DNA from 2 places in the Priestia sp. Y58 genome. Region 2 is predicted to be linked to the other one. Evidence: a T-box and tRNA genes for the amino acid it is inferred to sense, from the RefSeq annotation. Region 2 holds a T-box; the other holds one or more tRNA genes.
The links. The T-box of region 2 lies ahead of trpS (tryptophan--tRNA ligase). A T-box ahead of a tRNA ligase gene usually reads a tRNA of that ligase, here a tRNA-Trp.

Region 1: it encodes a tRNA-Trp, which carries the amino acid that the T-box ahead of trpS (tryptophan--tRNA ligase) is inferred to sense. The anticodon was not compared.

Annotation. Positions count from the first base shown of each region.
Region 1 is NZ_JAKWFL010000003.1:381,029-389,022, reverse strand. Features, by position in the region: gene MMB68_RS12040 (GerAB/ArcD/ProY family transporter) at 1-234, shown strand, start outside; gene MMB68_RS12035 (Na+/H+ antiporter NhaC family protein) at 433-1,833, opposite strand; tRNA gene MMB68_RS12030 (tRNA-Gly) at 2,048-2,119, opposite strand; tRNA gene MMB68_RS12025 (tRNA-Leu) at 2,139-2,220, opposite strand; tRNA gene MMB68_RS12020 (tRNA-Trp) at 2,247-2,320, opposite strand; gene MMB68_RS12015 (phospholipase D-like domain-containing protein) at 2,542-3,936, opposite strand; gene MMB68_RS12010 (hypothetical protein) at 4,246-4,515, opposite strand; gene MMB68_RS12005 (GerAB/ArcD/ProY family transporter) at 5,020-6,141, shown strand; gene MMB68_RS12000 (hypothetical protein) at 6,238-6,471, shown strand; gene MMB68_RS11995 (GerAB/ArcD/ProY family transporter) at 6,497-7,630, shown strand; gene MMB68_RS11990 (FAD-dependent oxidoreductase) at 7,657-7,994, opposite strand, start outside.
Region 2 is NZ_JAKWFL010000005.1:330,288-338,281, reverse strand. Features, by position in the region: gene opp4B (oligopeptide ABC transporter permease) at 1-794, shown strand, start outside; gene opp4C (oligopeptide ABC transporter permease) at 806-1,720, shown strand; gene MMB68_RS17525 (YjbA family protein) at 2,021-2,770, shown strand; gene trpS (tryptophan--tRNA ligase) at 2,800-3,786, opposite strand; T-box leader at 3,866-4,070, opposite strand; gene MMB68_RS17515 (peptide ABC transporter substrate-binding protein) at 4,737-6,383, shown strand; gene MMB68_RS17510 (ABC transporter permease) at 6,481-7,416, shown strand; gene MMB68_RS17505 (ABC transporter permease) at 7,419-7,994, shown strand, end outside.

The DNA.
Region 1 (7,994 bases), on a different contig from region 2:
TCTATAATAGGTACAGCTACTTTATTTAAAATTAAATCTCCTTCACGTCTAGCTTATCCTTTAGGCATCATTGTGTTATTTTTGTCGATTACAATCGCTAGTAATTTTCAAGAGCATCTTTATGAAGGATTACACGTAGCGAGATTTCTTTTACATATGCCTCTTTTTGCTATCGTACCTATGCTGCTTTTGATTATCGCCTTTTTGAAAAATAGGAAGAAGCAGCACAGATAGTATATCTCTAATAAATAGAAAAAATAGCTTTAAAATTATCGAGGTGATGTTCGTGTATATATGGTTTTATGATCATTTTGTTAATACCATCTTATTTCCGCTTACTTGTATCATGCTAGTGTGCGTATCATTAGGACTGTATGCATATTTTAAGCTGAAAAAAATAAAAAATTGATACTAGATGGCTATTTCTCTCATTCAAAACATGAAAGATACAATGAGATAAAAAGCAACTGTTATTCCTGCTGCAATTAAAGCTGGCTTTAATTTATATTTGGCATATTCAATAACAGATAAATCTAATATTTTGGCGATGGTATTCGTATCGTCGCTTAAAGGTGAAGAAAATGCTCCAAATGAACCGCTTGCAAATACTGCACCGATAATCAACGGCAAAGAAAGATCTGCAGAACTTGCAAGCGATACACCAAGCGGCATTAAAATCCCCCACGTCCCCCAAGCAGACCCGATAAAGTAAGAAATAGCAGCTCCAAACACAAACATAAAAGGAGTGACAAACATTTGGGGAATCCACTTAGAATGTACCGTCACGAAATTCGAAAAACCCAAGTCTTCTGTAACAGCGGATAATCCCCATACTACCGATAACAGCAGAATAACGGACATTAAATCATTGCCTCCTGTGATAAAACCATTAAGCAAATTCTGTAATGTAAAGCGCTGAAACAAGAAAAAAATGAAGGTAATTAACGTAGTCATAATTAAAGCTACTACCATCGCTTCTAGCACGTCTGCTTTAATAAATGCTTCAAAAAAGGTGTGACTCTTGTGATGTCCACTCCACCATGTTAAAAGTAAGGTAAGTGAAATCACAATAAGTAAAGGTAGTAACAGATTCCAAGGCTTAGAAGGCAAATCCTTCGATACGCAAGGATGACAATCATGCCAATCTTTTTCGTCTTCTTCCTCGAGCTTCATAGGAGCCGTAGATGTTGAATGATGAAAAAAGCTGAAATAAATCCCTACTAAAATAATCACAATCGAAAAGAAGTTATAAGGAATGCTTTGAATAAACAAAGAATAAGCGTCTTGTTTTATGCCTTGATGATCAATCGCCATTTGAATGATTGAGACCATATATCCTACAAATGCCGTTGCCACAGGAATTAAGACGATAACAGGAGTAGCAGTTGTTTCAATAACAAATCCTAGCTCTGCTGTCGTCATTTTCACTTTTTTCAGCAGTGCTCTCATGATGGGCGCGATCGTAACAAAACGAAATGTGGGAGCACTGAATGTTCCAATGGTTGAAACATAGGTTAAAATGAGGGCCTTTTTTCTTGTATCAATTCTTTCAGCAGCTGTTTCCACAAAACCTTTAACTCCTCCAGCCATCTTAATCATTCCGATAAGCCCTGAAAACGCGTATAAAAAGACGACGATTTCTATATTACTTTTATTTCTAAGAGCTTGTACAACGTAGTAAAGTAGCTTTTCAACACCTCCGATAATCGAATGATCAATCAAATAAGCGCCTACTAATAATCCTAAAAACAATCCTGGCAGCACTTGTTTCGTGAAAATAGCTATGGGAATAACAATTAAAAACGGTATAATTGAAAACCAACTAGATTCCATAGGACTCTCCCCTATCTTAAAAACCATATTAGATGTCTTCACGTATCGTTCATTAGCTTTTAATGTAACCCCAATATTGTGTGTATATTCACGAAAACAACACGTATAAGCAGTACTGTTTTAATAAAATATTTCTGATTACAAACAGCCCACTAAAACTCTTTATTTCTACAACAAAAAAGCAGTTTGCACATGCAAACTGCTTTTGAAAAGAAGCGGAAGACGAGGTTCGAACTCGCGACCCCCACCTTGGCAAGGTGGTGTTCTACCACTGAACTACTTCCGCGCATATATGAAAGTAAAGATGCGGGTGAAGGGACTTGAACCCCCACGTCATAAGACACTAGATCCTAAGTCTAGCGCGTCTGCCAATTCCGCCACACCCGCGTGTGAATTAAAAGATAACTCCAAAATGGCAGGGGCAGTAGGAATCGAACCCACACTGACGGTTTTGGAGACCGTAGTTCTACCTTTAAACTATGCCCCTAGAAATGATTTCTTCAAAAGAACCTCGTTTATTAACGACGCTATATTATAGTAAAACATATATGTAATTTCGTCAATAGGTCTTTTGATGAATCATAACTAGTACTAGCGGCTTCAAAAAAACTGTGAGGCATATCACAGCTTTTTACACATTCCCTTCCCCAGCTGCAGTCTTTTTTAATCTCCGCTATTTGTTTTTAGAGACTCTGCTGTAACACAGTACTATACAAAATGTCTCCAAAATCTTGTAAGAACCGAAAGAATATGTAGAATTGCAGATTTTACAGGAGGCACGTTTTTTTGAGAATCCGTATTAAAATCCACAGGTTCTCCCTCATTTCCTACAAGCATACTGTGAGAAATTTTGGTTTCAATAGCTCCTGTTAACTCGGCTGCAAATTCTTCACTATCTATCATAACCATGGATTCAGTGTTTAAAAATGCAGAACGTGAATCTAAGTTAAAAGAACCAACTGCACTTAAACGCTGATCATAAACAATAGATTTCCCGTGAATTGAATAAGGCTTTTGATATTCATAAAGCTTCGAACCAGCTTTTATAACGCGATTCTTTACTCCCAAGTATGCAGAAAAAGCCATAGCATTTGGAGTCGATGTAATAGAATTAGTTAAAATAATTCTTTGTACTTTGGGTTTTACCCGCTTATCTATATACTGTTCCATCTCTTTTGTTGGTACGATATAAGGACTTTGAACGACAATGGATTTTTCAGCTTGTTGGGAAAGCTTAATAAATGTTTTCCATATAAAAGGGCTTTTATTAATTCTTTGAATAGGATTTGTAATAAAAGAAACCTTTCTTGTAGGCATCGTTGATTCTCTCCATATAATATAAGGATGGACAAAAGGTTCGTTTGCTTTTTTGGCCTCTTCGTATTGATCTATCAACAATTTTTTTCCTGAAAGACCGCGAAATTGTTTAGTTTTCTTGAGCTTTGGAAAAGCTTTGCGTGTATACGGATGATTCCATAATTTCTTTATATACTTCTCCATTGAGAGAATAACACTATGACTTTCTTGCTTTGTGTTATAAATCAGCACATCACGGTCATAGACAAAATTTTTATCTGGTTGACTGGCCAAGTATTTATCTCCAATGTTTCGTCCTCCAATAATACCTAATTGGCCATCGACTACTATTATTTTATCGTGAAGACGATTATGCCATGTCCAAGGTTTAAAAATAGTAAAGGGCTCATAGTACTTTAATTCAATATTATTGTGGAAAGCTAGAGCATAAAGAACATTTTTTCTCTTACCTTTTAACCCATGAGAGATCCCATCTAACAGCACGCGAATACGTATACCTCGATCCGCAGCTTCGAATAAAGCGCCCATAAGTAAATCCGAAGAACGACCTTTACCGATGGAAAAATACGCAATATCGATTGTATGCCTCGCTTCTTGAATCATCTGCATCCGAACAAGCCCTGAAAAATAACCATTTTCCAAAAGCATAACTCGGTCTGTGGATTCTTTCTTCCCGTAAAAATTCTCAGTATTCATTACTTTTAAGTCTTTTCCCTTGTGCAAAGGGACATAAAACAGTACCACTGCAGTTACGAATACATATATGAAGTACAATACGACAATCATTATTAGTATGTTTATTAGCATGTTTCCTGTCACAATCCCTTTCCATTCTTATCGTTCTGTTTTTATTAGGATTCTTACTTTTTTAACTTCTATACCTTTTAAAATAAGAATGGAATGATGGATTATTTGTTACACTACTGTTGATTTCCGTGCAAGTCTTCGCCTTTCCTTCCATACAACAGCTAGAAGCAATTATATACACGAAACCTACGTTCACACTACCAGTAAAAAAAGCAGAAGTTCATTATCTTCTGCTTTTACAATTTATACTCACTATTGTGAACCTGCCTAAGTAAAACAGCGGCTCTTTTATTGATTAAGGTCGTTCTCCATATCTTTTATATCTTGCTGAAACTCTGTTAAACGCTGACGCTGTGTTTCAGAAGCATTTTCAAGCGCGTTTTCAATTTGCTGAGAGGCTTCATTCACTTCACCTATCGCTTGCTTCGCTTCATGTCCATACGATGCATCATTTTTAGCTTCATTTGCCTGTTCATATGCATCTACTGCTTCTTTATGCCCCTGCTGTGCTGCTTGAAACGATTGTTGTTTATCTTTGTTATATGGGAATTTTTTCATCATAGTGCTCCTTTCCATTTGTTTACTCTATAGTGTGGCATTTTTCCACTTATTCATACGACGTTTCAATAGGTTGAAGCTGCGTAAATATTCCGCGTAACGAATTCCTTTATTATTTAAGAGCGTCCAATGATATCTTTTATCCCTTGAAATACTTTCTATATTTTACATAAATGTATAATCACTTTCTTTAGCGGACATCATACGAGTAGCTTATTTGAACGTCAAAATATATTGGGGTTGACTGCATGCACTTGTTTCTTTCCTTTTTGATCATTTGTGCAGGGATTATATGGATGGAAATAAAAAGATTACCTCAACACTCTCATAAAAAGGAACGGAAAATTTTTATTGTATTCATGACAATCAGTATCATGATCGCTCTTGCAAAAATCTTTCGGCTGCCTCTACCGAACCCTTCTGATTGGGTAGAAGCAATGTTTCAACCTTTAAGTCACTTATTATTCCGTTGGATCACTTAATTAGTGTATATGGCAAAAGGATGTGCTCATTTTGCTTAATGAAATCAATATTTCGGCTACGCAATTTCGCAAGCTAGTAACTTTATATAGCATCGGAAGCACAATTATTGTTGTGCCTGCCGCTATTACGGCTGATGCTCATCAAGATGCCTGGATTGCAGCACTTTTCGGTGTAGCATCAGGAATTGGCTTAGTTTTGCTTTTTACCTCGCTAGGAAAAATGTTTCCAACGCTTACGCTGATGGAAATGAACGAAAAAATTTTAGGCAAACTGCTTGGAAAGATTGTTTCTGCTGTTTTTGTATTATCCAATTTATTTATCAGCAGTCAAGTTCTTTACTATGTAGGAAATTTTCTCACTACACAAATTCTTCCCTACACGCCGCTTACAGCCATCCACATTGCATTTATGGGTGTGGTCATCGTAGGAGTACGCCTAGGAATAGAGGTTATTGCACGAAGTGCCGAGATTTTATTCCCTTGGTTTGTCGGATTATTCGGACTTCTCATTTTATCTATGATCCCTCAAATTAAAATAGAGCATATTCAGCCTGTGTTCGAAATCCATCCAAAAGCTTTTATTCGGGCTGTTTTAACGTTTTTAAGCATGAGTTCTTTGACTTATACGATTTTGCTTATGATTTTTCCTTCCCATACACCAGACATAAAAAAGGCCACTCAATCTTTTTATATAGGGAATATAGCCGGTGGACTAGTGATGGTTACGTTAATCTTACTCGGAATTTTAGTGCTTGGTCCTTATTACTCCCAAATCACCATGTTTCCAAGCTATGAATTAGGAAGAAGAATCGATGTAGGAAACTTTCTTCAAGGAATTGAAGTAGTCATTGCTATTTTGTGGTTTATTACTCTCTTTTTTAAGCTTTGCATTTACTTTTACGCTACTCTTTTGGGGTTTGCCAATGTATTTCACATAAAGGACTACAAGCTATTTTCTTTTCCAGTCGCACTCATCATGATTACACTTTCCCTTATTGTGTATCCAAGCGTTTCTTATCAAAAAGATTGGGATACAAAAACGTGGATTCCCTACAGCTTACTTGTAGGCATCTTATATCCGCTTTTCCTTTTAATTGCAGGATTTATTCAAAACAAAAAGCAGCATTCTTCTAACAGCGACTAAAAAATCAAAAACCTTTAATAGAGAATGCACATTCAGTATAAGGAGTTATTTTTCTGGAAAATATAACATTAATTATTCATGTATAGGAGCTAGTCTATGCTAGGGGTATTGGGGTTACTTATTGTTTGCACGCTCGTCATTTGGTTTGAAGCACCTAACTTACGGCAAAAAAAAGCGAAGAAAGAATTATGGCTATTCTACACAGTTCTTGCAATTGGAATGTCCGTAAGCATCTGTAAAGCACTGGGTTTATATGTTCCAAATCCTTCTGATTTATCAGCTGCTATCTTCAGGCCAATCAGCATATTTTTACTTCATTTATTATCTTAATACGTAAGACGAGGAAGTGAATACCTTGAAACCTGTAGTTAAAATTTCAACGATTCAATTTCGCATGCTCGTTATGCTTTATACAATTGGAAGCACAATTGTTATTGCTCCAGCGGCTATGACTGTTGATTCTAAGCAAACTGCTTGGATTCCGGCTATCCTCGGAGTAGCATGCGGATTTGTATTAGTGAAAGTATATATAGCTCTCGGACTTTTATTTAAAGATAAAAATCTAGTAGAAATCAATGATGTAGTATTTGGAAAATATCTAGGAAAAGGTGTATCTTGTTTATTTGTCATATCTACTGTCATAACGTGCAGCCGTATTGTATACTACGTCGGGAGTTTTTTAAATACCCATATTATGATGGAAACGCCGCTGCTTGCTATTCACATTATTTTTATGCTTGTGGTTGTGTTCGGGGCAAGACTCGGTCTAGAAACAATTGCACGCTGCTGTGAAATCTTTTTCCCGTGGTTTGTTGGCCTTCTCGGGATTTTTATTTTTTCACTAACTCCTCAAATGAAACTTGAAAATCTTATGCCTTTAATGGACATTCACTTAAAGCCGCTGACTCATTCGGTTCTTATCTTTCTTAGCATTACTTATTTTACTTTTGCTCCTTTGATGATGATTTTCCCCCTTCATTTAAGAAAACCTGAAAAAGGAGCTAAAGCTTTAATGAGCGGAAGTCTGTTAGGTGGATTTATTATGGTAATTGTTATTCTCTCTTGTATAATCGTTATTGGTTCTTATCATTCTTCAACTACCATGTTTCCTGTATATGAAATGGCTAAGCGAATTGAGGTGGGAAATTTTTTGCAAGGAATCGAGGTAATTATTGCTATTATATGGTTTCTCACTCTTTTCTTTAAGGTTTCTCTTTATTTTCATGCTTCCATCGCTGGACTTTGTCATATTTTTAACATCAATGAAACTCGATTTCTAACGTTACCGATGGGATTAATTGTTACGACTTTTTCCATTATTGTGTACCCAACCATTACTTATCAAAAAACATGGTTAGCCGAAACGTGGATTCCCTATAGTTTTTTGATAGGAGCTTTATATCCTTTTATTCTTCTTATCATAGGATGGATCCGCTTTAAACCTGCTAAAATAAAAATAAAAATAAAAAAGATAATAAAATCCACATAAAAAAAGCAGGTAGTCACCTGCTTTTTTTATGCTTGAAGCGCTTGAAGCCCTGCTTGGTTTAAGAAATGCCAAGGCTTATTAAAGTGGGGCTGAAAGAAAAAGTCCATAAAGCCAAGCTCATCGATCGTCATTTCTTGCTGTACGCATACGGACAATGTATTGATTGCTTGAGTAGCATCAATTTTAGAAATAACCTGTGCGCCTACAATTCGTCTTGTTTCTTCTTCATATACTACTTTCAACGTAATATTTTCGTACGTTGGCATGAATTCAGGTCGGTTATTCTCTGATATTGTGATTCTTTTCACATTCATATCAAAAAGAGAAGCTGCTGCTTCAGTTATGCCGGTAGATGCAACATTGT
Region 2 (7,994 bases):
ATAATGATCCTATCTATGTACAGTATTGGACTTGGATTAAAGGGGTGCTTCAAGGAGATCTTGGAAAATCAACAACACATAAGTTGCCGACACTTGAAATTATAAAAGAACGTATGCCTAATACTATATTTTTAGCGCTAACTTCATTATTTATTACTTATGTATTTGCTTTTATACTGGGGATGTATGCAGGGAAAAAACCGTATACTTTAGGAGATAATCTAATTGCAGGGTATAACTATTTTGCATTAGCAGTTCCATCGTTCATTGCCGGAATTGTAGGAATTTATTTCTTTTCTTTTCAGCTAGATTGGTTTCCATTTAGCGGTTCAGTAGAAGTTGGATTAGAAAAAGGAACGTGGGCATATATACAAAGTAGAATACATCATGTTATTCTCCCAGCTTTAATATTAGGGCTGATGTCAACTGCTCAATATACGCAGTTTTTACGTAATGATATTATTGAAAACAGTCGCAAAGATTTTGTGCGCACAGCCAGAGCAAAAGGGACAAAAGAATCTAAAATTTATAATGTTCATATCTTACGCAATTCGATGATTCCTCTTATCACCTTCTTAGGTTTTGACCTTGTAACAGTAATTGGAGGAGCTATTATTACAGAAACAATTTTTACGTACCCAGGTATTGGAATGTTATTTGTAGAATCTGTGTCTACCCGGGATTATTCTGTAATGATGTCACTAACGATGCTATTTTCAGTACTTACGCTACTTGGGAATTTACTTGCAGATGTGTTATACGGCGTAGCAGATCCGCGTATTCGTTTGGATTAGGAGGAGAAAGTATGGAAATTGTAACGAAAAAAGATGTACAGCCAGAAGTGAATATCAAAGCTCCTAAAAACCTTTCTCCATGGGCGATTGCGCGAAAGAAGTTTGTTAAAAATAAACTAGCCATGATAAGTTTAGCTTTCATGATTGTGATTACGCTTCTTGCCATTTTTGCACCGCTGCTTACAAAAGCAGATATTACACGTATTGACTATATGGCGATGAATGCAGCGCCTTCTAGTGATCATTGGTTTGGAACGGACACTAATGGGCGAGACGTATTTGCACGTACATTGTATGGAGGAAGAACTTCGTTACTGATTGGAGTTGCTTGTACAACACTGGTTATTTTAATCGGAACTCTTATTGGTTCGATTGCGGGTTATTACGGAGGCAAAGTGGACCAATTCTTAATGCGTTTTACAGACTTTGTCTTAAACTTTCCGCTCATTGTTTTTGTTGTAGTGTTAAATACAATCCTAATTGGAAAGATCTCAGGCGTTTGGACCCTCATCCTAGTTGTTAGTTTCCTAAGCTGGGGAAGTACAGCCCGGCTGGTTCGAAGCAAAGTCTTGGCTGAAAAAGAAAATGAATATGTGCTTTCAGCTGTTTCCATTGGGTGCAGCCCGTTTAAAATCATCTTTAAACATTTGCTGCCAAATGTGTTTTCAACGATTGTGGTTCAAGCCAGTTTGCAGATGGCTATCCTTATTGTGTTTGAGTCAGCGATTAGCTTTATCGGTTTTGGCGTGCCGGCTGATACGCCAAGCTGGGGGAATATGCTGACAGAAGCAAGGGAATCAGATGTACTGCAGAATAAGCCATGGATGTGGGTTCCGCCAGGTTTAGCTATTACATTTACAATCCTAGCTATCAACTTCATTGGTGAAGGATTAAAAGATGCTTTGAATCCAAAATCTCTTCGTTAAAAATCTATCACAAAAGTGTGATAGATTTTTTTAGGTTTGTCAGACCTCCTGACAAACCTATTACTATAGAAGAAACTCGGATTTTTTTCTGCTTATAGGGGTAGATATAGCTCATGAAGCCTTTAGCAATCATTAGCACTGGCGTTATATCTGAGCTTCGAAATAAGTGCATTTGAATAATAGCCAAAAACGAAGGTGTTTTACAATTAATTTTTAGAAAAATAACATCATTTGGAATAAAAATTCCTTTCTCTGCCTATACTGATGGATAACAAACAGATAGTAAGTGAGGGGTAAATTATGCTATATCTTCATGATGTATGGGTTAATTGGTTTGAAGGCGAAGAAAACGGTTATAATGTGTGTCATTTCCATGAGTGGAGAAAAGACGATTGTGTAGAACTGCTCGATCAAGCACCGTTATTAAAAGTAAATCCGCTTTTATTTCATTACATTGAAAATGATCTTTCCGAGCTACCTCAACAACTACTACAAGATGTCTATCAGAAAGCATACATTCGGAAAAATCATGAACGCACGCAGGTTGAATATTGTTTTATCGTTACAGATGGAACGAATATTTTAGCAATTGATACGATGGGATATCATATTCCGATTCGAAAAAGCCGCTTAATTCCAAGACAGGAACAGTTAGTCTATGAGATGATTGCGGATCAAGAAGAGCTAGAATATAAGTTCAGTGAAGACGAGCTAAATAAAAAAGAGCATCATATTCTTTCACCGTCTCCTGAAACGATGAGAGGACTAACACGTAAAGAACGTCAGCTAAAACAGCTGTTATTTATGGCACTTGATCAGCTACATACCACAAAAAATACAGCTCAAATCCGCTACTGGTACACGGAGTGGAATCCAACGAAGTACGAAGACATTCAAGAGATGTCGTTTCAAGACGTATGGAGCCAGCTATACGATGAAACGAAGTCAGGGTGGTCACCGAAGCATAAATTATTATGCGAGCGCTTAGTAAAAGGACAACCTTTCTTTGAAAAACTTTGGGAAATTGAACAAGAACCAAAAGTTAATTAAAAAAAACGACTGCATAGCAGTCGTTTTTTTTAACGTTTACGGCCAATTCCCATTGCGTTTCGCATTTTGCGAAGCATTTTATTAGCCGTTGCATTTGCTTTATCGGCACCTTGATCTAAAATATCATCTAGCTCGCTAGAATCAACTAATTCATAATATCTTTCTTGAATTGGAGCGAGTGCTTCCGCTACTACTTTAGCTGTGTCAGCTTTAAAGTCCCCATAACCTTTGCCTTCGTACATTGCTTCAATGTCTTCGATCGATTTATTAGCTAGGATTGAATAAATACTTAGTAAGTTTGAAATACCTGGCTTATTTTCTTTATCGTAGCGAACAATACCTTCTGAATCCGTTACGGCACTTTTAATTTTCTTTTCAATTGTTTTAGCGTCATCCAAGAGAGTAATGAAAGCTTTTTGGTTTGGATCGGACTTGCTCATTTTTTTCGTAGGATCTTGAAGAGACATGACGCGTGCGCCCACTTTTGGAATACGTACTTCAGGAATAGTGAAGATATCATTGTATTTTTTGTTGAAGCGCTCAGCTAAGTCACGCGTTAATTCTAAATGCTGTTTTTGATCTTCACCAACTGGAACCAAATCGGTGTTGTATAAAAGAATATCAGCTGCCATTAATGGAGGATAAGTTAGTAATCCTGCTGATACTGCTTCTTTTCCAGCGGACTTATCTTTAAACTGAGTCATGCGTTCAAGTTCACCGATATACGCTACGCACTGTAACATCCATCCCGCTTCTGTGTGGGCAGGCACTTCCGATTGAATAAATAAAGTCGATTTTGCTGGATCAATTCCTACCGCTACATACAGAGCAGCAAGGCTGCGAATATTTTTACGAAGTGCTAAACGATCTTGAGGCGTTGTAATCGCATGCTGATCTACAATACAAAAATGACAGTTATAGTCATTTTGAAGTTCAACAAATTGCTTCATCGCTCCAATGTAGTTACCTAAAGTGATTGTACCGCTTGGTTGAATACCTGAAAAAATTGTTTTCATCAAATCTTCCTTTCATCTGCACATATATGATGCTAATTTACGGATACAACATAAAAAGGCCCACCCGCTCCTAGCATAAGCTAGGGGCGAATGGACCGCGTTGCCACCCTAATTAGCACACATAATTGTGAACTATCTTTATTCATGTAACGTTGAGGTCAACGTTCAAGCTTTGCACTTGAAAGCTCCAAAGTCCATTCTGCAGGTTTCAATGTTTGTTCCCACCAACCACAAACTCTCTAAAAATGAAAATTCTGCATACTACTCTTTTTCACAGCTTTAATTATATAGTTATTCGTTATTATAACGCGAAAAAGCAGGAATTTAAACATCTTATCGCTAAAAAGTTTTATAAGACAATTTACTGGAATTTTTCTGCGGCAAAAAAAGACAAGAACCTTTTAATTAAAGCATTTCTTGATGAAAATTTGGTGGAGGATTTGGTAAAAATCTTTTATTTAGTATTTCTAATAACTTTGTAATACTATTGTAATACCTATACTACAAAAAAGATTTTAGACGTCAGACAAGTAGGCACAATCCTTATAAGATAAGGTTTTTTCCCTTATGACAAAAAAATACCATTAAATAATAGTATTGCAATAAATTTTTAAAATATTTATAATAGGCGTAACAAACATATTTTTTACAAAGGTATTACAATTTCTTAATTTTTCAGAAAACACAAAATAGACAATGTTTTGTTTCAATTAGCGAATTTTGTAATGAATCAGTCTTCTACATATTAAGCGCATACATTGGATTTACAGCATGTAAACAATTGATGACAGTTTCATAGGGTAGAAGAATAATTTTGCAGTGAGGTCTTTAATGCTCTACTATGTGAAAAAATAACTGATTATTTTGTATTGAAAGAGGATTAAGAAATTAGTACATATCAAAAAAATATGGTTGCCACACAAACAAAATTTAATAGGGGGTAACACGCAATGAAGAAAAGGTTGTCGATTCTTTTCAGTTTGCTGCTTGTCATGAGCTTGTTTTTAGCTGCATGTGGGTTTAACAAGGAATCTGGTGGCAGTGAAAATGCTAGCAGTGATGGTGGCGACAAGAAAAAAGAGCAAGAGCTTCGCGTAAACATTAAAACTGAGCCTTTTTCACTAAACCCAGGCTTAGCTAATGATTCAACGTCATCAAACGTATTATTACAAACATTTGAAGGTTTAACTCGTATCGGTAAAGATGGAAAGCCTGAAAATGCAATGGCGAAAGATGTGAAGGTCAGCGATGATCAAACTAAATATACGTTCACGATTCGCGACGATGCCAAATGGTCAAATGGTGACCCTGTAACAGCAAAAGATTTCGAATATGCATGGAAATGGGCGTTAGATCCTAAAAACGAATCTCAATATGCATATCAATTATACTATGTTAAAAATGCACAAGCTGCTAATGAAGGAAAAGGTTCATTAGATGATGTTGCGGTTAAAGCAACAGATGATAAAACGCTTGAAGTAACATTAGAAAACCCAACGCCATATTTCTTAGAATTAACAGCTTTCTATACGTACTTCCCAGTGAATACGAAAATTGCTGAATCAAATGAAAAATGGTACACAAATGCAGGCGAAAACTATACGTCAAACGGTCCTTTCAAGCTTAAAGCTTGGAAACATAATGACAAAATCGAGTTAGTTCCTAATGAAAACTATTGGGATAAAGATGCTGTAAAACTTAAAAAAGTTGAAATGTACATGATCAATGATAACAACACTGAACTTTCAATGTTCAAAAACGGTGAATTAGACTGGGCGGGTATGCCTACTGGTCAATTACCAGCTGATGCACTTCCTGAATTGAAGAAAGACGGTTCATTAAACATTCAAGAGATTGCAGGTACTTACTGGTACAAGTTTAATACAGAACAAAAACCTTTAGACAACGTGAACATTCGTAAAGCATTAGCTTATGCAATTGATCGTAAAGGTATTACAGAACAAATTACAAAAGACGGTTCAGTTCCAGCTATGGCGGCTGTACCACCAACAATGTTTGAAGATAACAAAAAAGGTTACTTCAAAGACAATGATGTGAAAAAAGCAAAAGAATATTTAGAAAAAGGCTTGAAAGAAATGGGCCTTAAAGATGCTTCAGAACTACCAGCAATTAAGGTTTCATACAACACGGATGAAAAACATGCAAAAATTGCACAAGCTGTTCAAGATATGTGGAAGAAAAACCTTGGTATTAAAGTACAGTTAGACAACTCTGAGTGGGCTGTTTACATTGAAAAATTACACCAAGGAGATTATCAAGTTGGACGTATGGGCTGGTTAGGAGATTTTAACGATCCAATCAACTTCTTAGAATTATTCCGTGATAAAAAAGGCGGAAACAATGATACAAACTGGGAAAACCCAGAATATAAAAAGTTATTAATTGACTCTCAAAAAGAAACAGATCCTAAAAAACGTCTGGAAATGTTGAAAAAAGCAGAAGGTATTTTCATGGATGAAATGCCAGTGGCACCAATCTACTTCTATACAAACGCTTGGGTACAAGACAAGCAGCTGAAAGATGTTGTGATGTCTGGACTTGGAGACATTCAGATTAAGTGGGCTCATTTTGAGTAAGTAACATCAATTATGACAAAGGGTATATGGGGCCTGGTGCTCCATATACTTTTCTTTCTTGTGCGCGAATTTTGTAAAAATATGGAGGTGTGTCAGGGTGTTCAAATATATAGGAAAACGACTTATTTATATGTTTCTATCATTATGGCTGATCGTAACAGCGACCTTTTTCTTAATGCGTGCTGTTCCAGGAGGTCCATTCACATCAGAAAAGCAGCTTCCCCCTGAAATTCAAAAAAATCTAAATCAGTATTACGGTTTAGACCAGCCTTGGTACCATCAGTACTTTGATTATTTAACATCAATTTTAAAGTGGGATTTTGGTCCATCTTTCAAATATAAAGGCCAAACGGTAAATGATTTGATTAACGGCGGATTCCCTGTTTCATTCATGCTAGGGATGGAAGCTATTTTAATAGCAATTGCTATTGGTGTAGTACTTGGTGTTATTGCTGCTTTAAAACATAATAAGTGGCAAGATTACACGGCGATGGTTATTGCAGTTCTAGGAATCTCAGTTCCGAGTTTTATCATGGCAGCGGTATTACAATACGTTCTGGCTATGAAACTACAAATTTTTCCGGTTGCACGCTGGGAATCTTGGGCACACACGGTGTTACCAGCTCTCGCGCTTGCTTCAACCCCTATGGCGTTTATCGCACGATTAACTCGTTCGAGTATGCTGGAAGTATTAAGCAATGATTATATTCGTACAGCGAAAGCAAAAGGTTTAAGCAGAGGCGTTATTACAGTTAAACACGCCATGAGAAATGCAATGCTTCCAGTCGTATCCTATATGGGACCTTTAGTAGCAGGGATTTTAACGGGTAGCTTTGTTATTGAAAAAATATTCGGTATCCCGGGATTAGGTTCACACTTTGTACTCAGTATCTCAAACCGAGATTATACAACGATTATGGGCGTAACGGTGTTCTACAGTATTTTACTACTTTTTTGTATCTTGCTTGTAGATATTGCATACGGCTTCATTGACCCTCGAATTAAACTTACAGGTGCTAAGAAAGGAGAGTAACTATGCAGCAACTTCCGAAAATTCCTAAAGAAATGTTTGAAACAGCAGGGATTGACCGCGCTCAGGCAGAAAAGATTGAAAAACCGAGTCTTTCGTTCTGGCAAGATGTTTTTATTCGTTTTCGCAAAAATAAGCTTGCTATGTTTGGTGTAGTACTAATGGTTCTCCTTGTTTTTATGGCGATATTTGGTCCATTGATGGTGAAATACGATTATGCAACCAATGATTTATTAAATGCCAATCAGGCACCATCTTCTGAGCACTGGTTCGGCACAGATGAATTAGGGCGCGATGTGTTTGCTCGTACGTGGGAAGGCGCTCGTATTTCATTATTTATCGGGTTAGCAGCAGCTTTAATTGATTTATTCATCGGCGTAGTTTGGGGAAGCATCTCTGGATACCGCGGTGGACGTACAGATGAAACAATGATGCGTGTTGCGGATATCTTATACGGTGTTCCTTACCTTTTACTGGTTATTATTTTAATGGTTATGCTTGGCCAGGGATTGGGTACAATGATTTTGGCAATGACCATTACCGGCTGGATTAACATGGCACGTATTGTGCGTGGACAAGTT